One region of the Paenibacillus sp. FSL H7-0350 genome, then DNA from elsewhere that is predicted to be linked to it. Evidence: riboswitches for the same ligand, from Rfam matches in the RefSeq annotation. Region 1 holds a riboswitch; each other region holds the start of a gene.

Evidence for each region. Region 1 has a riboswitch for cyclic di-AMP ahead of NYE24_RS23135 (hypothetical protein). Riboswitches for the same ligand answer to the same signal wherever they lie in the genome.
Region 2: linked by a shared signal. The riboswitch ahead of NYE24_RS05015 (APC family permease) and the one ahead of NYE24_RS23135 (hypothetical protein) in region 1 are both predicted to bind cyclic di-AMP.
Region 3: linked by a shared signal. The riboswitch ahead of NYE24_RS20660 (C40 family peptidase) and the one ahead of NYE24_RS23135 (hypothetical protein) in region 1 are both predicted to bind cyclic di-AMP.

What each region holds. Positions count from the first base shown of each region.
Region 1 is NZ_CP151972.1:5,058,550-5,066,119, reverse strand. Features, by position in the region: gene NYE24_RS23155 (SDR family oxidoreductase) at 1-356, opposite strand, end outside; gene ytxJ (bacillithiol system redox-active protein YtxJ) at 586-912, shown strand; gene NYE24_RS23145 (glutaredoxin family protein) at 909-1,151, shown strand; gene NYE24_RS23140 (hypothetical protein) at 1,258-2,589, shown strand; cyclic di-AMP (ydaO/yuaA leader) riboswitch at 2,795-2,964, shown strand; gene NYE24_RS23135 (hypothetical protein) at 3,099-3,554, shown strand; gene NYE24_RS23130 (hypothetical protein) at 4,074-4,271, opposite strand; gene NYE24_RS23125 (family 43 glycosylhydrolase) at 4,290-5,948, opposite strand; gene NYE24_RS23120 (AraC family transcriptional regulator) at 6,097-6,981, shown strand; gene NYE24_RS23115 (ABC transporter ATP-binding protein) at 7,439-7,570, opposite strand, start outside.
Region 2 is NZ_CP151972.1:1,077,430-1,084,999, reverse strand. Features, by position in the region: gene NYE24_RS05030 (ATP-binding protein) at 1-1,048, shown strand, start outside; gene NYE24_RS05025 (DsbA family protein) at 1,141-1,899, shown strand; gene NYE24_RS05020 (disulfide oxidoreductase) at 1,896-2,330, shown strand; cyclic di-AMP (ydaO/yuaA leader) riboswitch at 2,557-2,716, shown strand; gene NYE24_RS05015 (APC family permease) at 2,846-4,663, shown strand; gene NYE24_RS05010 (ABC transporter ATP-binding protein) at 4,851-5,657, shown strand; gene NYE24_RS05005 ((2Fe-2S)-binding protein) at 5,667-6,476, shown strand; gene murB (UDP-N-acetylmuramate dehydrogenase) at 6,645-7,559, shown strand.
Region 3 is NZ_CP151972.1:4,496,981-4,504,550, forward strand. Features, by position in the region: gene NYE24_RS20650 (GNAT family protein) at 1-82, opposite strand, end outside; gene NYE24_RS20655 (C40 family peptidase) at 355-846, opposite strand; cyclic di-AMP (ydaO/yuaA leader) riboswitch at 851-993, opposite strand; gene NYE24_RS20660 (C40 family peptidase) at 1,381-1,809, opposite strand; cyclic di-AMP (ydaO/yuaA leader) riboswitch at 1,867-2,005, opposite strand; gene NYE24_RS20665 (hypothetical protein) at 2,218-3,051, opposite strand; gene NYE24_RS20670 (M1 family metallopeptidase) at 3,061-5,076, opposite strand; gene NYE24_RS20675 (YwhD family protein) at 5,181-5,687, shown strand; gene NYE24_RS20680 (winged helix-turn-helix transcriptional regulator) at 5,872-6,354, opposite strand; gene NYE24_RS20685 (DNA-3-methyladenine glycosylase) at 6,622-7,299, opposite strand; gene NYE24_RS20690 (PBP1A family penicillin-binding protein) at 7,399-7,570, opposite strand, start outside.

The DNA.
Region 1 (7,570 bases):
CTCAGCGCACCAAGCGTGTTCACGTTATAAATCTCCGCCATCGCTTCATCATCCATATCCACGAGCACCGTTGCATCATCCGACCGGTGGATAATCCCCGCGTTATTGATAATCATATCAAGGTGCCCTGTACTCCCGGCAATACTCCGTGCAGCCTCCTTTACGCTCCCTGCATTGCCGATATCAAGAGGGACCAGCCTCAGGCTATCCGGGTATTGCGCTTTCAAAGCTTCCAATGCCGCAGGGTCCGGCAAATACTGTCCGGCAAACACCATGTACTTACTCTCCAAAAGAGATCGAACGAGACACAATCCCAGTCCACGGTCAGCACCGGTAACACAAGCAACCCTTTTCATGAGCTCCCCCCTCATATCTGCATGATTATGCACCGAGCCTAGATTCATCCCTCTCACATTAGCATGGCCTCGGGCCGTTAACAACATCCTTCAAGGGAGGGGCCGGACTAAGCAGAACTTTACTTTTGCTTTAATTTTGAACTATGTTACAATCATGATTAATAGTTGTTAACAACACAATTGTTGACAACAGGTTTCATTAACTCTTACCCAGGAAGGTGATCCTCCGATGTCTATTCAACAAATTCACACTAAGGAAGAACTAGAGCAATATATCGGGCAGCCTGGCAAAAAACTGCTCTTCAAGCACAGCACCACCTGTCCGATCAGCGCCAAGGCCAACGAAGAATTCCAGGCCTATGCACAGCATTCAGATACTCCTGCAGCCGTTGTCCATGTGATCGAAGACCGTCCTGTCTCCAATCAGATTGCTGAGGATTTCGGAATCAAGCATGAATCCCCGCAAATCTTCCTGCTGGAGGACAGCGAAGTCCGCTGGAACACCTCACACTGGAAGATTACCCAAAAAGCGATAAAGGAAGCAGTGGAGCAATGAGCGCGAACGTAATTGTCTATTCGACCTCCGGCTGCAGCGAATGCAATCAGGTCAAGCAGTTGCTGGAGAGCAAAGGCATTCCCTTCGAGGTGCGGGATGTGATGACAAGCTCGGTCTATCAGGAGGAAGTGGAGAAGCTGGGCTTCATGGGCATTCCAGTCACTGTATCCGGGGACCGGGCAGTCAAGGGCTTCAATCTTCCTGAGCTTCAAGAGCTTATGGATGCTGCTGTTCTGTAATATACACAAAGGTGCTGTTCTCTCAACAGGAGCAGCACCTTTTTTTGCGATTCATTGATGTAAAATATGTATATTTATATATATCTGGAACAGGAGGACTGATCAATTGAACTGGCTACAAAATGAGCAGGCTGCCAAATGGCGTGAAGAAGGGCAGCGTTATGCGGGCGACGTTAACCAATTCGTACATAAAGGACTGACTGAAGGCTGGGACAAAGCGGGAAATGAACCCGCAGAGGATACACGCGGGACCCTCGCCGCCAAAATCTATAAGATGATTCGAGGAGCTAATGAGCACGGTGAGATGGCTGAGCTGCGGGCGCAATTGCCGGCGGCAACGTGGCCGCTCTCCGGCCACTTTCAGAAGGAGATGCAGGCGATTCGCGGTATCCATTTCATCAGTGATGATGCTGTGGTATTCAGCACCGGTACCCCCTGGGAGAAGAATGCAGTTGTGGTTGTACATAAGGATGTTATTTCCGTATTCGGCGAGTTTAGCCTGGTTGGGGCATCACCTGATAATCAGTTCTATGCGCTCGCCGGAACTCAGGGGATTACCATTATGCAATCCATGAACAGCACACTTCAGGGCACAGTTGTAGCAACCCTCTCATGGCGTGAGCTGAATGGAACGATTCAAGCGCTGGACCCGGACTTTCCCGTCTTGGACATAGACAGCCTGGACCAGGCGTTACCCTTGGAGCAGGTCATTCCTTTTAACGGGGGCGGGGCGTTATTGCTTGTTATGAGCCAGGGAATTTTCCTGGTCCAGCAATCGGAGGAGAAGCCCTGGGAGGTGAATCTGCTGCATCCTGATCTCGAAGAATATAAAGCAGATGAGATAGAGCACATTGAAATTGACATGCCGCATGGTGCCGTCTCTCCGGATGGAAGATGGATTTCCTATGGCAGCCAGGGCAGTGATCATCTTTTATATGACATAACTTCAGGGCAGGTTCACTTATTCAATCCGGAATCCAGTTACCCGCACTATACTATATTTACGAAGGACCAGCATAGCGTATGGTTCAATGCCTGCCACTTCTATAATGGCGTTACCCTTGCCGTTCCCCTTGAAGATGTGGTAGCAGGAAAACTCCCGGCAGACCAGGAATATCCGCTTGTTAACGAGGAAGCCCGGGTGTATGCAGCGGCAGCGCTGAAAGAGGGTGTTGTCATTGGCGACGCTTATGGCTACTTAAGGCTCATTGATGCAGAGGGGCGGGAGCTGTGGCGTTATTATGCCGGAAGCACTATTTCAGGGTTAGCTATCAATCCGGATGAGACGCTGCTGGCTGTTGGGACTTATGGAGGGATGCTGCACTTCCTGGACCTTCATGCAGCGCAGCGCAGCGACTATGAGATTACAACAGGAACCGTTCGTGAGGTGAAGCGGATCATTGCCTGGAAGAATCAGAAGGTTCCGCTGTGGTGGTGATCTCTGCCAAAAATAAAAAACAGCGCTTGAGCGAGATAAATGGCAGATAATCTGCTACATATAGGTGTTTTAGCTTCCCTATGCACAGCCATTCAGCCATTTGCTGAAAAAAAGGCGAATAGCACTCTTTTCCATTTTTACAAACCCCCTCCGAAAAGAGTATGATTCGTGTTGAAAGCAAATGAATGCATTCATGAAAACAAGCAATGCATGCACGCTGAATTTCCGTCATGTGGAAAACGGGGGAACCATCCGGCCGTCAGGCCGACTTGGGGTGAATCCGAAGGAGAATGCCACGCGCAGGTCTCCGGCAGGTAGGGCGACTCTCACCGTCCGAATCCGACAGCTAACCTCGTAAGCGTAAGGAGAGAGCCCTGATCCGCCACGCTTTTGTGCCAGGCGTCTTACGCCTGTTATCCACAACCGCAGGCAGAGGTCCTCCTCTGCCTGCGGTTTTTTGCGCGCTGGAATGAATTGCACAGTATAGATTCAGAAAGGAACGTGACCACATGCCTGACCCCTTATCGCCCACGGCAGCTGCTGCTGCCGGATTCAACCACTACACCCGGCAATATAGCAGTCCCGTCTATGCGCTAAGCTGCCTTCTGCTGGAAACAGGCGCCCGCGCCGAGCAAGCAACCACCGCCACCTTCGTGGCACTCCATCCACTATGGCTGAAGAGCAGCCTCTCAGGGGACAGCGCTGCTGCGGCTGCCTACAGAGAGTGCATCCGCCAATGTACTGTGCTCGCCCGGGATCATAGCCGCTGCGCTGCTGCCCTGCTTAATTGGGACGATCACGTTGCCTGTGCCTTATGGTACGGCATCCAGCTCCCCCTGCCCGACATCAGCCAGATCCTGGATTGCAGCATCCCCGAGCTGAAGGCCCGGCTTAGAGGAATACGCGAACAGATGGCAGCCGCCCATTCTGCCTTGCCTGCGGTCCATCGTCCTTCGGCGGGATGAGACTGGGTATAACGCGGGATACGCGGGCTATAGGAATGAGAGCCGCGGAACGAGTTGGATGTGGCGGGATTAGGGTACGGATGTCGAAGAAGGTGATGGATGGTGAGCCATGCGGACTACAGATCCCCTATTTCGGCAAATGGGACCATTCCGAAGGCCATGCGGACTGAGAGGCGCTTAATTAACCTATTCCGCCTCATTTCCCTCTCCACACAGCCCTTTAACGTCCTCTCTGTCCGCAAAGGGGAGAGAATCGGTCTTTTTCACAAAATAAGGGCCTCTGGGTCCCCCTACAAAACAAAATGACCCCTCAAAGTGGGGCTTTAGCTTCGATAAATGACTCAGGTACTTTGCGGGGATCCCAAAACATATAGATTCTATCAAAAAAAGCCGCAGCATCCGCCGCGACTTAGTCCTTGATTCTCAGCACCAGCATCCATGCAGTGCTTGGCTCACCTTACATAGCTCAACCATCCGATGCATCGATCCTGTCTTCGCCAACCGTTCAGTACATAGAACTCAGCTCTTGCCCTTACCACCCTTACCGCCCTTGGCAAACCGCCAAAAAGCTATACAGCAGCCGAGCAATCCGGCTCCCAGCATAAGAGTCTGTAACGCCCCCAGCCAAGCCGACTGAGCCGAGGGGATCAGGCTGCTGACAATAATGAGCAGGATAGAGACCGCGACCAGCACGGGGGTTTGTCTACTTTTCTTCACAACCATTCACCACTCCTGTTAGTAATTCTTAACTCTATAGTACTCAAAATCAGCGTAGGAGTCATGCTGGTGGGCATCCACGGAGCCGATGAAATTGAACAAGCCTGTAAATCCGCCAATCTCCCCCGGCTCCCCGTTCACGCCTTCATCCGACAGATAGAGAGCATCGATATTCTCTGCAAAAGCTTGCCAATCCCCGTTATCCCCGAAGCGGTAAAGGATACTCGCGATGCCTGAATGATAGATCAGCTTGAGCTCCGCTGTGTCTTCAGGGACTGGAATGTAATTGTGGACCAATTCAATACGTTCCCCCAGCTTGGCCTGCAGCACAGATAGAACGGTGCCCTCTGATTCGGAGTGGGTCAAGTGAACATACAGCCAATTATTCGAATCATAGTATAGCCCCATCCCCGCCGTTTCCGAATAATGATCGGGATGAAATTCCACCTTGGTTTGAACTTCATAATGAAGGGAGGTTGCACGCGTGGCCAACATCGCCGGATTAATCTGCGAGAAGAAAGAATTCTCTCCATGAATGCGTAAGTAACCCGGACGTTCAACCGTATTCACCCATGCTGCTTGCTGGTCCCGGTATGGAGTCAGAAAATGAATATCATAGTGCTCCTGGTTAAAATCATCGAATACATCATGAGAGAGCCTGTCCCCCTCTAATTCAACACCTGTTAACCCCTCAACTTCCATTTTGGCTACATTCGATCCATCCTTCATTTCCAGCCAGCCGTCTACTGTCCAATGCATTTTTTGGATCGAGGTTTCACGGCCTAATGGGTTTAAAAGCGTTCCTTCCACAGGCCGTGACATTAGATGGGCAATGTACCATTCGCCTGTTTGGGTTTGAACTAATGAGCCGTGACCTGCTTTTTGCATGATTGAGCCTGGATTATACATCTCAAAATGCCCGGCATCCGGATTACCCAGTGAGAATAGATGGCGCGGCGAGGAGGTGATAATGGGCTCTCCCGACGGATGCGGTTCATAGGGGCCAAAAATATTCTCCGCACGTCCCAGCTCAACACCATGAGCATATCCCGTTCCGCCAGCAGCTAATAGTAGATAGTACATATCTCTATATTTATAGATCTGCGGTGCTTCAGCACAGCCGCGGCTGGTGAATCCTTGCGTCACCCGGTGCCATTGTCCAGCGATCTTCCCCTCATTCAAATCAAATTCAGCGATCACAATATGTCCAGGCGCCTGATACCCTTCACGGGTCTCCCATTCAAGAATGGACACATAGTGTTTGCCGTCTTCATCATGAAACAGCGCCGGATCGAAACCGATGGATGTCAGATAGATAGGCTCCGACCAGGGTCCATGGATATCTTCTGCCCACATGACATAGGAATCCGAGTTAAATTCACGGCCTGCCATGTTCAACATATGCGAATAGGCTAACCAGTACCGGTTTGTAGAAGAATCATAGGATAGATGCGGTGCCCAGATCCCGGCTGGAGTATTAGTGCCTCTTAGATTCACTTCACCTTTATTCAGGGCAAAGGCCGTCAGCTCCCAGTTCGCTAAATCGGTTGACTTGAAAATTTGAATGCCGGGATTCCAATGAAACGTGGATGTCGCAATATAATACACATCATCCACTCTAATAATAGAGGGATCTGGTGCCATTCCAGGGATTATTGGATTATTAATCTTCGTCATTTATTTGCTTCCCTTCGCTGTTTAGCCATATTTTTTACCCTTTTTCTATTGCCTATGTATATTATAATAACTACTAACGTACTTAAGCGATGGGATGATTACGGCTAGATTTACCCAAATCAAAGGCAGGTGCTGCAAATTGGAACATATGAATAGGTATCACACAGGTGCACAGACGCTGCTGCTGCCGCGCATTGATTGGAATATACGCTTTTTTGGCGCACATACACAAACTGTTCCTGCCGATTGGAGCATGACTACAGAATCCCACCATGCCTTTGAGATTCTAATTGTGCTGGATGGGGCTCAGGAGACAAGGATGGATCATGAACAATTCATTGTGAACCGTGATGATATTCTGCTGATTCCGCCTGGGTTCGAGCATACGAATAAGTGTATTTCCGCTACATCGATGACCTATTTTTGTGCTCATTTCGATATAGACGAGCCCTCCTTGCGGATGCAAATCATGAAAAACTGTGATTGGGTCTATACGCCCTCCAATGTGTATCATGACCAGTTGAAACAATGCCTTCAAAAATGGATCGATATTCTGCATGAGCCTGAGTTGTCGTTCACCAAAGCGAAGCTAAAAGCACAAATGGTCTTGTTCGAGTTATTGGAGGTGCTGGTAGATATCCAGCCGGTCCTGACGGAGATACGTGCTAACCAGTCCATGACCACTGCGAAATACGCCAAAGAAATTGCCGAAGCCATCAAGAGTGCTTTTAAGAAAAATTGCACCCAGGGAAATTCAGACTACACCATTCGCATCCAGCCCATCATTGCTTCGCTAGGGATCAGCCCTAACTATGGATTAGAGGTATTTCAAAAAATATATAAAATGTCGCCCCGCACCTATCTATCTGACTTAAAGCTACAGGAAGCCAAAATATTACTCCAGCAGCCCAGGATATCTTTAAATGAGATTTCAAATCGTTTAGGCTACAAGAACCTCTCCCACTTCAGCAGACAATTCAAAAGATGGACAGGAGTTAACCCTTCTGACTTTCGTAAAAAAAATGGTGTATAAGCAAACACCCACCTGCCTTTATGGACGGATGGGTGTTTTGTTACTTTTAGGTTATTTGCTATTATTTTTTTCATAAGCTTATTTCGATATATTTCAATGCTATTCTTTGATTCAATAAAACCATTCTTAAAATATTCATATTCCGATTGTAAAATGACATCATTATTTTTCAATTCAGATACTAACAAAATATTTCTTTCTTCAAGAATAATAGGGGCCTTAAATGGTTTGGTAATATTCCAATAGGCTTCTGAAATTAATTCGCAATTGATCTGAGAAATTGTGAATTCTAATCTTTCTGCTGCTATGAGTATACTATTGAGACCGTAGTTTAATAACCAGTACTCCCCCTTAACTATCATCATCATAAGTTATTTGTTAAAAATCAATAACCTCGCGGCAATTTCCTGAAAACTCTAAACATGGTGAGATGATCATTTTGCTTCCTCCCTTGATATTAATTATAATAAGTTGCTTGTGCATGCCACATGCCAGCATAGACCTTCTTTTTATTTAGCAGCTCTTGGTGTGTGCCATACTCTACGATCTCGCCTTGATCAAAAACCGCCACCTTATCACAAAAGGTACA
Region 2 (7,570 bases), 3.6 Mb from region 1:
TAGCAGAGAGGAACTGGGGAATTATAAGGCGATACTTTACAGCGAACGGGATGAAGCGGCTGTTCGGGATGCCGTAACACGTGCGTCACGGGGCCAGTCCTCAAAGCTTGAGCTGAAGGTCCGGAGCAAAGGCGGGGCGCAGCTGATTTGCAGTGTCACCGTCTTTCCTTTGCTACATCATACGGAGCAGTGGGTCTATATTGTGGCCGAGGATGTGACAGCCCTTATGAAGTATCAGTATGAGCTGCTGGAGGCCAGGGATGCCGCGGAGAGTGCTGTGACGATGAAGAGCGAGTTCCTTGCCACCATGAGCCATGAGATTCGCACACCGCTGAACGGCATTATCGGTGTCAACCAGCTGCTGGCCGAGGAGATCAGCAATCCCGAGCATCTGGAGCTCCTGCAGCTTCAGAGTACAAGCAGCCACGCTCTGCTGCATGTGATGAGCGATATTCTCGATATCTCCCGGCTGGAGGCGGATAGTCTCTCGTTGACCAAGGATACATTCGGGCTGAAGGCGCTTCTCCAGGGCTGTATGGATCTGTTCGTGGTGAGCACGCAAGACAAGCCGTTATCCCTGGAGCTTGTGATCGAAGAGGGGCTTCCCGACAAGTTCACCGGGGATGCTGTGCGTATCCGCCAGATTCTGATCAATCTGATCGGCAATGCGGTGAAATTCACGCCATCCGGCACGGTAACGGTTAAGGTGGAGTCCTATGGCGTCAGGGAGACCGCTCAGGCGCTGCAATTCATGGTGCGCGACACCGGCATTGGCATCTCCCCGGATAAGCTGCAGCTGCTCTTCCAGTCCTTCTCGCAGGTGGACGCGTCGCATACCCGCAAATACCCCGGAACGGGTCTGGGCCTTGCGATCTGCAAGAAGCTTGTAGACCTGATGCAAGGAGAGATCTGGGCAGAACCGGCAGAGGGAGGCGGTACACAATTCTTCTTCAGAATTAAGCTGCAGTCGCAGGAGCATTCCCCGGAGGTATTCTTCGGCAAGGATACAGGGGGCGGGGAGTCAGCAGAGGAGAACGAAGCCGTATAAGCAGCGATTGCCAACAAGAGAGTTAACATTATATAATTTGAAAGTAACTATTCTTTTATCACGACAGTCCTGAGGACGGAAAGGAACTCTCTTTGAGCAAAACAAAAAAGAACAATGTCATGGCTCCCCAAATGAGCAAGCAGGAGAAGCGCAGGGCAGAGCAGGAACAGCAGAAGCAGAAAACGAGAATTCTGATCGTGAGTACGGTGGCTATCGTCGTTATTATTTTTGTAGGCTTATTCATACTTGCTTCGAAGGACTCTTCTCCTGCCGGTACAGACAGTAAGCCGGTTGCCTTCAATTACAGCGAAATGATGCGGCTTGGCAAGGAGGATGCTCCGGTTAAAATTGTGGAATTCGGCGATTTCAAATGTCCGGCTTGCGCCCAGTTCACCGGTGTGATCAAACCGCAGATCGTTCAGGGTTATGTAGATCAGAATAAAGCAGCCTTCTATTTCGTGAATCTGGCCTTCATCGGCAAGGATTCCAGAACGGCCTCCCTGGCAGCGCTATCGGTGTATCATCAGAACCAGGAAGCGTTCTGGAAATACTTCGATGCGATCTATGCCAACCAGGGGAATGAAGATAAGGAGTGGGCTACGCCTGACTTCATGGTGAGTCTCGCCAAGCAGCTGGGGCTGCCGGTCGATTATGACCTGCTGCGCAAGGATATTGACGACCGCACCTATGCGAAGGAGCTGGACCGGGATATTCAGCTTGGCACGGATGCGGGCGTAACGAATACACCTTCCTTGTTCGTGAACGGCATCAAGGTGAAGGAGCCTTTCAATATGGAGGAGATTGACGCTCAGATTCAAGCAGCTACAGCAGCAGCGGGAGCTGCCCAATGACAGCCTTCTCTACCTTCTGCCGGCGTAATTGTCTCTACTTGGCCTGGTTCGTCTGTGTGGTGGCTGTAGCGGGAAGCCTGTATCTCAGTGAGGTCCTGCATTACGAGCCGTGCAAGCTGTGCTGGTTCCAGCGGATCTTCATGTACCCGCAGCTGTTCTTGCTGGGGATCGCCACCTACCGGGCGGACAAGCGGATCATTCCTTATGTGCTTCCCCTTAGTCTGATCGGCGGCTGTATCTCTATTTATCATTATGCAGAGCAGAAAATTCCGGCGCTCAGCAAGGTGCTTCCCTGCACCATCGGCGTACCGTGCAACAAGGATTATCTGAATTGGTTCGGATTTGTTACGATCCCTCTGCTTGCACTTATAGCCTTTGTCTTAATCTCCATTCTGCTCTGGACAGGACGGAAAGAGGAGACTGCAGAGTAAGAAGCTGACGGGCAGAAGGAAGAGAAGAGAATCCCCTTAATTTTAGCGAAAAATAATATACAAAAACCCTGTAAAATCACGCCATAAAGGGATAATGAAAGAGAATGAAAGATCAAGACATACCGGATGATGAATTTGGTTGTTTTGAGTGCTTTTCATTCTTTTTTCATTTGTTTCCACGCTTTACGGAAGACGTATTGTAGCTTAATATTAGTCCTTGTGAGAAGTTGAATATGCGCTGAATTTTCCGGAAGGAAAAACGGGGGAACCACACTTTGGCCAAGGCCAAAAGGGGTGAATCGGAGCAGGCCGCAAGGGCTGTAACCGTAGGGCTACCACAGTCCGAATCCGCCAGCTAACCTCGTAAGCCACTAGTGGGATAATGACCATGCACATTAGGCATGCGGATCATTTCCGTATGCTTATTTTGGTGCCTGCATTTATGAAATCCACTTATGAAAACAGCGCAGGGAAACCCCATTTTCAACTTAACCAAGAGAGGAACTGTTACTACAATGGTAAGCAAGGTAAAACGACTATTGATCGGGCGTCCGATGAAGTCGAACGAACTCGATCATGAAAAGTTATCCAAGGTGAAAGCACTGGCTGTCCTGTCTTCTGATGCGCTCTCGTCTGTAGCCTACGGAACAGAACAAATTCTAATCGTACTGGTGGCCGCCGGGTTCACCGCCATCTGGTACTCCTTGCCAATTGCATTAGCCGTACTGGGCTTGCTGGCTATTCTGATTCTGTCCTATCGGCAGACGATATTCGCTTATCCGCAGGGCGGAGGAGCTTATATTGTAGCCAAAACCAATCTTGGAGTGCATACTGGGCTTCTGGCTGGCGGCTCGCTGCTGGTGGATTACATTCTGACGGTGGCGGTAAGCGCCTCGGCGGGGACGGACGCGATCACTTCAGCTTTTCCAAATCTGCATAATCATAGTGTCCTCATAGCGGTATCTGTTATCGTACTCTTAACGATTGTTAATCTGCGCGGGGTGACCGAATCGGCTTCGTTCATCGCCATCCCGGTCTATCTGTTCGTCGTCTCCATCTTCGTGCTGATTATCGCAGGGATCTTCAAATATGCAACCGGCGGGGCTCATGCACACGTTCCTGAGATTGGTACGGCAGTCTCCAATGTCAGTATGTTCCTGCTGCTGAAGGCATTCAGCTCCGGTTGTTCGGCCCTAACCGGGGTAGAGGCGGTCTCCAATGCCATTCCTAACTTCAAAGCGCCGGCGGAGAAAAATGCAGCCAAAACGCTGATGCTCATGGGCCTCATTCTCGGAGCTATGTTCACAGGCATTACGCTGCTGGCTTACTGGTACGGCATCATGCCCGATGAGAAGGCCACCGTGGTCTCACAGATTACCGAGTCTACCTTCGGCCGTGGCGGGCTGTACTTCTTCATTCAGGGGATTACGGCGGTTATCCTGTTCCTGGCAGCCAATACGGCTTACTCGGCCTTCCCGCTGCTGGCGTTCATGTTCGCCAAAGACAAATATCTGCCCCATGCCTTCATGGTGCGCGGCGACCGGCTTGGCTTCTCCAACGGCATTATTTTCCTCGGCGTCATGTCGGCAGTGCTCGTAGCTGCATTTCACGGGAATACGGAAGGACTCATTCCATTATATGCAGTAGGGGTATTCATTCCGTTCACGCTGTCGCAGCTAGGAATGATGGTCCAATGGTACAGAACGAAGCCGCAAGGCTGGCAGAGCAAGTTCGCCGTGAATACGGTCGGGATGCTCACCACGTTAACGATCACCATGATCTTCATTATCACCAAATTCTCCAGCGTGTGGATGGCCTTCATCTTCCTGCCGGTCGTCATTATCGTGTTCCACCGGATTCACCGCCATTATATGAATATTGCCGATCAGCTGCGGATCTGTCCCGCTACCGATAAGCCTTGTATCAAAGGAAGCACCGTAGTCGTTCCGGTCGCCGGTGTGACCCGCGCAGTACTACATTCGATCAGCTATGCGAAGTCATTGACTGATAATGTGGTCGCTGTATATGTAGGCTTTGATGAAGAAGAGATTCACAAGATGGAGCAGAAGTGGGAGGAGTGGAACCCCGGAGTACGCCTGATCGTACTGCGCTCCCGCTACCGCAGTATTATCCGCCCGCTGGTGAAATTCATCGATACAGTAGAGTGGAAGACCTCTTCAACGGATCATATTACCGTCCTGATTCCGCAATTCGTTACCAAGCATTGGTGGCAGGCGGTGCTGCATAATCAGACCAGCTTGTTCATCCGCTCTTATCTGATGAATCAGAAGGATATTGTCATCGCCACGGTTCCTTTCCATCTGCATAAATAATATAGAAGATTATAGAAAGACGGCTGTTTCTGCTTCATGCGGAGGCGGCCGTTTTTACGTTTTAGTTGACAGAGATAATGAGAATCAATATCATCAATCTATAAGCAATAATTGAGCTTGTCTGTTTCATAGCCATATTTATAATAGAGGAGCCTTGCTCCATTACATTTATACGAGGAGTGTTATCATGTCGGAACGTTTAAATACAGAGCAGCTGAGCATCGGATATGCGGAGACAATGATTGTAAAGGGGCTGAATCTGTCGCTTCCGACAGGGAAGATTACGGCGCTCGTCGGAGCGAACGGCTCCGGGAAGTCCACGATTCTGAAGACGATGGCCCGGATCATGAAGCCTAAGAGCGGGAATGTCATGCTGGACGGGAAGTCCATTCATAATCTGTCTACCAAAGAGGTGGCCCGCCAGTTGGCGATTCTGCCGCAGAATCCTACTGCCCCGGACGGCTTAACGGTATCTGAGCTGGTAGGGTACGGCCGGTATCCGCATCAGAAGGGCTTCGGCAGCCTGACGCCTGAAGACCGCAGCATTATTGCCGAGGCGATTGAATTGACCGGTATGAATGAATTCCGTGACCGGCCGATTGACCGGCTCTCCGGCGGACAACGGCAGCGGGCCTGGATCGCTATGGCGCTGGCACAGCAGACGGAGATTCTGTTCCTTGATGAGCCGACGACTTTCCTGGATATGGCCCATCAGCTGGAGGTGCTTCAGCTGCTGCAGAAGCTGAATGAGCAGGAAGGCCGGACGATCATTATGGTTGTCCATGATTTGAACCATGCCTCCCGTTACGCGCAGCACATGGTAGCGATCAAATCCGGCAATGTGATCAGTGAAGGCGCTCCGAATGAGGTAATGACACCGGCAGTGCTGCGTGAGGTATTCGGCATTGAGGCGGATATTGTGCCTGATCCGCGTACAGGTGTGCCGCTCTGTCTGCCTTACGAGCTGGCTGCGTACAAAGTTGCCGGGCTGTAGGAGAGGAACATGAATGAATTCCTGAGGCAAGAATATAGTTCCAAGTTCGATCTCCATGCTAAGGTACCCGAAGGAGCCGTGTATTCCTTCGCCGTTGCAGAACTGGCAGAAGAGGCGGGGATGAGGACCTTCATGGAGGCTTACCGGCCGCTGATGAAGGCGCTTGACGATAAAGCGGCCGGTGCGTATTTCGGTGGTTATCTGAGCATTATTGCACTCGCGGTCCAGTATTCCGTGACCGGCTACCTATGTGTACCGGACTTCAGCTTACGGAACCTTCAGCTGCATCTCGTTCCGGCAGACGGCTACTGCCGTGTTGCCTTCTCGCTTCGTGAATGGGGGATGGGACAAGCTCCTGCGGATGAGCCTGAACGGAAGGCCTGGCGCAATGAGGTGCTCACCAGCTTCTACCAGAGCACAGCCGTGCCGCTGATCCGCATGGCTTCACAGGTGAGTGGCCTTTCGCTTGGGGAGATCTGGGGACAGATGCCGACCAAATTCAATTATTATGCGGAAGCCTTTGCTGCTGAGCTTACAGATCCGCTCCAGCTACGCCGGCTGGAGGAGGATTACGCCTATCTGAAGGATGAGCTGCCTGCTGCCGTATTCGGGATGCCGCGGAATCCGTTCCAGGTGAAGGTGCGGAGAATCGAATCGCTCGCGGACCCGCAGCAGACGGTTCAGATGCGTAACCGCTGCTGCATGTATTACAGGACTGAGGGCGGGCGGCTGTGTTATACCTGTCCCCGGATGAAGGAGGAGGAACGGTCCGCACGGCGGGTGGAATTCCGTTCCGAGAGCACGGCGGCTGTCAAATAGGGTATAATTAGGAATTTCGAAGCATAATATTGCTATATGCAGCTTCTTAACAGGCTCCTGTCATTGACAAGGGAGCCTGTTCGTTGTTAAAGTTGTGGTTGCTGAAGCCGTGATGGCCCGGCGATGAGCACCACCATTACCTTGTTCATAGAGTTAGGAGTATGAAGAATGAATATTGACAACATATATGAGGATTTACAGCCGCTAGTAACAGCAGGCTCGCTGAAGCGCCGTGAGAGCCTTAAGGATCTGGTCTATACCCGCATGGGCGGCGAAGCGGATATCTTGGCTGCCCCGGTTACATATGAAGAGATCCAGATCATCTCTGCCTATGCCCTTGATCATCAGATCCCGCTTACGATTCTCGGCAACGGCTCCAATGTCATTATCCGGGACGGAGGCATCCGCGGCATCGTGCTCCAGACCTCGGATCTGTCCGGGATGGGCATCCGTGACGGGCTGCTGTATGCGCAGTGCGGGGCGAAGATTATCGATGTCTCGCGCTATGCGCTGGAGCAGGAGCTGACCGGTCTGGAATTCGCCTGCGGCATCCCCGGCACGGTAGGCGGGGCTCTGTATATGAATGCCGGAGCCTACGGCGGTGAAGTGAAGGATGTCCTGCACAGTGCGCTTGTGATCGATCAGAATGGCCAGCTCCTCACCCTGCACAGCGATCAGCTGGAATGGGGATACCGCAGCAGCCTCTTCGCCAGCGGACAGTATATTGTACTGGAGGCGAGATTCAAGCTTCTTCCAGGCGATCCTGCCGCGATTAAGGCGTCCATGGATGAGTTAACCTATCTGCGGGAATCGAAGCAGCCGCTGGAGTATCCGTCCTGCGGCAGTGTCTTCAAGCGGCCGCCGGGCCGGTTCGCGGGGCAGCTGATTCAGGAGAGCGGACTCCAGGGTACGCGCATCGGAGGCGCAGAGGTCTCGCGTAAGCATGCGGGCTTCATTATCAACGCCGACAATGCAACGGCCAGTGATTATATCGGATTAATCCAGCATGTCCGCTCAGCGGTGAAGCACAAGTTCGATGTAGAGCTGGAGACGGAAGTGGAGATTATCGGGGAAGAATTATAGGCCATAGTTTT
Region 3 (7,570 bases), 560 kb from region 1:
GCTTGTAGCTCCACTCACAGATCTCAGCGGCATGCTGCGGTTCCATAGGCACCACATAAAAGGTTAACGGGGAGCTAATCATTACGGGAGGCCTCCTTCCAGCCGAAACTGCTTTTAAAGGACGGAAAAGCCGTTTCCACTTGTTCTTCTATTAATTATATACAAAAACAGCCAGTTTCGACGCAAATTCCTTGCGGAAATGCAGAAACTTGACAAACGCCAATAATTATTTTCTGAAAGTACAGAATCGGTGTTTTACAAATATAGAGACGGGTAAGTAATTTTATAGACAAAAAAAAGCCCTTCTCCAAGATTTCGGCAAAAATCTTGGAAAAGAGCGTAGGTTACAAAGAATTATTGTACATCATCGTTGTCTTGGGAATCCGAAGCTACAGTCTTGTAGGCATCTGTACTCATGATTCGTTTGGCGCCAACGTAGCGGTTGACGTAATAGCTGTCACTCAGCGAACTGATGGTTACACCGCGTGAGGAAGAGGCATGGGCGAATTCGCCGTCACCAACATAGATACCTACATGGGATATGCCCTTACCGCTTGTATTGAAGAATACAAGATCGCCTGGTCTCATCTCGTCAAGGGACACGTCAGTACCCATCTGGTACTGAGAGCCGGATTGATGGGGCAGGTTAATGCCGATCTTATCAAAAACATACATTGTAAATCCGGAGCAATCAAACCCGTTAGTTGATGTACCGCCGGATACGTATTTGGTTCCGATGGCTTTGTCGATCACTTTATCCATTTTGGAATCCGCGAAAGCGCTTCCTGCTCCGATTGTGAAGATAATGGACAAGCTTAGTACTGCGGCTGCTAGCTTCTTCTTCAAAAGTAAATACCCCTTCCAATGCCTACGAGGTTAGCTTAAGGGTTCGGTTGAAGGTCCCCTATGACCCCTCTTAGAATAGGAGGTCAATTCACCCAAAGTGGTTCCCCCGTTTCCCTAATTCATTAGGGAACTCGGCACGACTGTTGATTAGGATTAGCGGTTCATTCAATACATGACAAAACCTTTGTTAAAAGCGATTCAATAATTACAAAAATGTTACTAAAAGCTCACTGCGATAATTGTAACAAAGACTAAGGCGCTTGGCAATCACTTATAACATATTAATCCATCTTTTTTGCTGTTTTTTAGAGTTATAGCCCTTTCGAAAGACTCATATCTATGCGCCGGGGTTGTTTTATATGATTTTTTCTTTGTTTTTGCAATAAAATGCTGTTTCAAGGCTGTGGATTCGGGTAAAAGGTAGAATAAGGAAAAGGAAAAACCCGGAAATGATTACGGCAATAATCATCCCGGGCTCGTATAAGTTACATTTAGTTGTTAGAGGATGAAATATTCGGGGTATGCTTCAAAAGTTCAATCGTAAGCGACAGCTTGGTAGGCTGTTGTGCTCATTACTCTTTTGGCGCCAACGTAGCGGTTGGCCCAGTAAGACTGGCTCATCGAACTGATGGTTACACCACGTGAACTGGAGGACTGTGCGAACTTCCCGTTTCCAACATAAATACCGACATGGGAAACTCCGTTACCCAGAGTATTGAAGAACACGAGATCTCCGGAGCGTAGATTGCTCTTGGATATTGTTGTTCCAACTTTGTACTGTGCTTTGGATGTACGGGGCAAGGTAAGCCCGACATTCTTGAACACATACTTGGTAAATCCGGAACAGTCGAAGCCGCTGGTGGTTGTGCCCCCGGTTTTATACGACGTTCCAATGGTTTTTGAAATCACAGTATCCATTTTGGAATCTGCGAAGGCACTGCCCGCTCCGAGTGTGAATACCATCACAAGACCCAGCGCCGCTGCGGTGCATTTTTTCTTGAAATTCTGTCTAATCAAAAGATGTACTCCTTCCAGGGCCTGCGAGGTTAGCTTAAGGATTCGGTAGAAGGTTCCCCTATGACCCCTCTAAAGCGAGATCAATTCACCCAAAATATGGTTCCCCCACTTCCCGGTGCAGGGAATTCGGCGTTTTATGCACCAGAACAGTGACTTATCGACATTGATTAAATTGCAATAGATACGGAAGATTCTGTTTGAAAGATTACAACTTTGTTACTAGTGGTACAGGCATCATTGTATCAGACGATTTACCCTTTTGCAAATGCTTTTGTCCTTCTCTTCAAGCAAAAAAGAGTCCTGCTCCCTGATGAGGGGCTGTGACTCTTTTTAGTATGCCGCTGTAGCAGCTTATTATTGTGGAAATGATTTACTGGACCAGAGGTGGTACTGGGCAGCGATTCCCCACATATTGAACAGCGTGGAGGGCAGCGGAGCTGCCTGGCGGAGCATAAGTGCCGGCAATCCGGGATAGAACAGAGCAGAGGCGCTACAGAGCAGAATTACGGCCAGGCTTCCCGCCCCCAGAATGACGGAAATACCGATCGAAGGCATCAACACCTTCAGGCAGATTAGCAGCGAGGAGAACATGCCGGTACCTGCGGTATAGCCGAATTGCATATAGAGCAGAAGCTTGCGGACAAGGAATAGATAGAGCAGCCAGCCCAGCACACAGGGCACAAGCTTGAGCAGGAGCTGAACATCGAGAACGCCGCTGAGCAGATGACGGTACATGCGTGGAAGCAGCCAATAGAGCGGCAGGAGGGTTAGTGCCCATTCGGCCAGGCTGAACGCCAGCACCGGCAGCCCATATTTTCTCATTCCCGGGAAAAAGAACAGTCCCCGCGCTCCGTCGCGCTCCTGATGAAGCTCGTGCAGCAGCCCTGCACGGATAAAGGGAGTCAGCAGCAGCCTTAGCACTGTCAGCGCCAGCAGCATCCACAGCCAGTGCTGGACGGCGGGGTCGGTGCGCAGCGCAGTCTGCCCCTCGATATAATACAGCAGCCTGCCTATTCCGCTGCCGCCGGCATTCGCATCCGGGTAGCGTAGCAGGACGGGGACAACCGCACTTTTAATGAATTTGTACAGGAAATAACCCCAGAACAGCCGGTAGATAAATAGCAGAATCAATATATAGAACTGTTCTTTCATGCTGATCCAACCGCGGGCAATTGAACTTTTCACCATTCCTTCACCTCACCAGACAAGAGTTCCGAGCAGGGTTTCAAGCAGAGTAGATGCGCTAAGCGTCCAGCGGGAGAGTGTGCGCGGCTCAAGCTCCGCCATTTTGAAATTATTAAGATGCCTGCTCTCCAGCAGAATGGAATGCCCCGGATCGATCTCTGCGGAGACCAGCGGAGCTTTATACGCTAACTCAAAGGAGGTAGCCTTACCCTCGTCATTCCAGTATTGCTGCACAGTGTACCCGTCTGCGAAGGTGAATTTCACGGGAACATCAGGGTACAGGCTGCCCTTATTGCTTACATCGACCACAGCGTTATAGCGGATCCCCCCGCCGTCGCCGTTGTCCCGTCCGACCGTGAGCCTGATATCATCAACTGCGAAGTCGGGTGCACCCCCGCTATAGACAAAACGCTCAAAATAAGTCTGCCAGGATTGCTTGGTCACTTTCTCCACAACCTTTTGGAAGTCGGCGGTGGACGGATGCTGGAAGCGGTATTTGCGGGCATAGGCGGCGAGGATGGCGTCCATATTCTTGGTTCCGGCGATGCGTTCCATATCCTTCAGCACCAGCTTGCCCCGGATATACACATTGCGCGTGTAGGCATCATCACCAGTGTATTTCCAGGTCTCCAGCGTAAGAGGCTGTGAAGAGGAGACCAGGCTGGACTGAAGCGGCAGGCTTGAGACCACGCCGTATTCCTGTTCCATTAGCCGGTCTTCAGCATAAGAGGTGAAGCTCTCATCAAGCCAGGCTTCTTCGAATTCATTACTGGCCACCAGGCCGTAGAAATACTGGTGCCCGATCTCGTGGATGATCGTGCGCTCCAGGGAGGTGCCCGGTGAAGTGTCCGTGGCGCCGAAGGCGGTAATCAGGGTTGGGTATTCCATTCCTCCGGCCCCGTTGCCGGACTCTGGCGGGACAACAATGGATAAAGTGGAATACGGATAAGGGCCGTACCACTTGCTGAATGCCGTCAGTGCCGCCTCGACCGCCTGGAAGTAACGCTCCTGGAGATGCTTATGCAGCGGGTCCAGATAGAGCTTAATCTTCACCCCGGGCACCTGCGGCGCGGAGAAGGCCTTCTCGGCAACCACGAAATCAGGCGATGCGGCCCAGGCGAAGTCGTGGACGTCATCTGCATAGAACTGATAGATCTTGCGGCCCTGTACAACTTTGGCGTCTCTCACCGGAAACCCGGTTGCGGCGACCTTATACTCGGGCGGGACAGAAATGGATACATTGTAGATCCCAAAATCACTGTAGAACTCGGAGTTGCCGTGATATTGATGCAGGTTCCAGCCTTCTTCCTTGAGTCCTCTTCTGCCGGCAGGCTCGTAGACGCTAAGCTTCGGAAACCACTGGCCGGCCATCACGAAGTCGTCAGCGGTTCCCATCCGGGCGAAAATTTTCGGCAGCTTAACCTCGAATTTAAGCCTTACCGTCACGCTCTCACCGCCGTTCACCGGCTGAGGCAGATGGACTTTGAGCAGTGTTCTGTCATTGACATTGCCGTCGTCCGGCTGCACATACTGTGTGCGCTGCATTAGCGAGACGCCCTCAGAGGTCCGCAAATCTGTCAGTGTAATGCTCCCGTAACCTCCTGCGGGCATGGTGTCACCGCGAAGCGTACCCCCGGACTCCTTCATGAAGGTGGTACCGGCGGATGCGAATGCATTGGGATACAGATGAAAGTAGAGCTCCTGGACCGGCTTTGCGCCTGGATGGGTCCAGGTCAGCGTCTCGGAGGCGACTAGGGTCTCCGCACCCGGCAGGAGCTCCACATCCATGTGATATTCAACCACGCGCTGGCTTAAAGCCTCTGTCTCCGACGTGTAGATCGTATCTGAAAGATCGGACTGCACGGGCTGCTGCCGGGGGATAATGGCGGGGGACTTGGCCTCTTTTGGAACAGAGGCAGTCCATACGGCAGGGCTATGCCCTGACAGAAACCATATTCCGCCTCCAAGCAAGGTGAGGACAGCCAGGACTGCGAAGATGAGGGTATACCTTAATGAATGTGGCTTCATACTATGATTCCTCCCGTGACAAGCATCTACGGGATGTATATGTTTGCAATCGCCGCATTATTAGCTAAAATTAAATAATTAGTGAATGGAAAGGATGTGCACATGTGGATAACGTACAACCGGAGGGCAAAAAACAAATTGCCTTGAATATTGTGAACGCCAGAGCTAAGCATAAAGGCTTCGGTGCAGGCTCGATTGATCTGAACAATGTATCGCCTGTCATTATTGATCAGGGCATCGCCGTTATCGATATCGGTGCCATGCATGCCAAGAGCAAAGTGGAGAAGGGAATCAAGTTCTCTATGAACCGTGAGGATGTTCCGGCGGGAAGACAGGTATGGGTCGTATGGGTCGCCGTTGACCGTACCCCGGAGGGACAGTTCTACGGCGGAATTACCGCCTGCGAGATGTGGATTGACACCGAGGCGCGCCGCGGCTGGAAGATTCTTGCGGATCATGTCAATAAGCTGGATGCGGCCTTGAAGCGTAAGCTTATTCTGGATGGACTTGGAAGTGTTGAGCGGGCCGCGCTGAAGTCATTGCTGATGGCCCATAATGAAGAGTGGTGGGCTGCTTCGCCTGAGGAGCTGAAGGGGGCGCTGTCGGAATAATACTTGTAGTTCAAGTGGAAACGGCTTTGCCGTCCTTTTAAAGGACGGTACCGTTTCGGCGGGAAATAGAAGGATAATGTACAGCGTGAACATATAAATTCTTATATTTGAACAAAAATTAAGGCTTGGCCCCGTTAGGGGGCCAAGCCTTATCTGATGTCTAAGCAGGGATGAATGGATAACGTTACTGCGGATCTGCTCTGCCGGGAGTGTTCAGCTTGCGCTTGAGCTGGCTGACTCTGGCTTGGCTGATGCCGAGAACCTCGGCAAGCTCCTTCTGGTTGGCATAAGGATGTTCTTCGATCGCTTTCATTAGACGCAGACTCATTTCTTCGGTCTTACTTCTCCGTACCCCGCGGGCTGGCTCGGGCTGCTCTTCTGCTGAACTTGGGGAGGCATGGATGGGTTCTGATCCGCGTTCGGGGTCACTAAGCTCCTTCAGACAGGTGTTGCAAATGAACTGATCCTTATAGTAGGTAACATGATCAAGACTTCTGCAAAAGGTGCATTCTGTGGAGGTGTACTTTCGGAGGACGATTATATCCTCATCCAGTATAAAAAATTCAATAGGATCCCCAATGTCAATATTACGTGTCATGCGGATTTCTACGGGAACCACAATTCTTCCGAGACTGTCTAAGCTTCGGATCATGCCTGTATCTTTCATCCCATGTCCCTCATTTACATCTTTATATTTTTTGTAGATATATATGATTATAGCAGTAATTGTAAGTTAAGAGAACGGGGGAAGCGTATACAAATAGGGGGATTTATTGTCATTTTATAGGAGTGTTTATCATTTTTTGGCGCCTGAGGATGCGGAGATCAAAAATAGAAGAAAAACCTCTCCGCCTGGGAAGTCCCAAGGGAGAGGCTGATTAGGGTTCTCTTATTAATACCCAATATACCACAGCCGAAACAGCGGTATAGGCCTTTAGACCAGCCTGTGGGGCTGTGCCTGCGGATCGCTGGCCGAGACATAAGGATTAGCCCGCAGATAGAAGCGCCAGGGGCGCCCGGCATACTCTTCTGCATAAGGAATATTGATGCGCGGGGCCTGGACAATATCCAGGGATTCCGGGTCTTCCCCCTGCTCGATGCTCAGCGGGCCTTCCGGCAGATCGAACCTGGAAAAGTTAAGGCTCTTGTCAATCCGCAGCGCCCGGCACAGCTTGCCCGGCCCGCCGGAGAGGTCCGAGGGCTTCCTGACGGCAACCCCCCTGTATGCTGCCATAAGCTCGGCATCCCTCTCCGTAAGCGGCTCTACTGCCCGGATCAGAACGGCATGCGGCTCGTCCTGTGCGGCAGTTACGACATTTAGGCAATGGTACATACCGTAGATCAGGTATACATACACTGCGCCTCCTGCGCTGAACATGACCTCCGTCCGGGCGGTCCGGCGGCTGCCGTAAGCGTGGCTGCCCTTATCCTCAGCACCTCCGTAGCTCTCTGTCTCCACAATGCGGCAGCGGATGTCCCCGTCTTCCGTGCGGCGGACCAGATGCTGGCCAAGAAGACGCGGCGCTGCTTCAACTGCCGGGAGCTTGTAGAGCTCAGGCTGCAGCAGCTGTGGCGCGCCCGGTTCAAGGCCGGCGGAGTGATTCGGCTTCATGAATGGATGACACACCTTCCTGCGGCGGAGTTAGGCGGGCGTACGCCTCTGCCGGTCTCCCCATCGTAACGCAGGGCAGCGGGGAGCGGCAATCCCCGGTTAGTTCATCCACCAGCGCTTGATATTATTCCAGAGGGAATGCTCTTCCTTGACCGGATTGACAGGACCGGAAGCACCGGGTTCACCAGAGCTATGCTGGTCACAATATCCGGTAGGCTCTGTGCCGCTGATGAAGGTCTCCAGCTTTTTCTCCGGACAGTCTGCTGTAGCC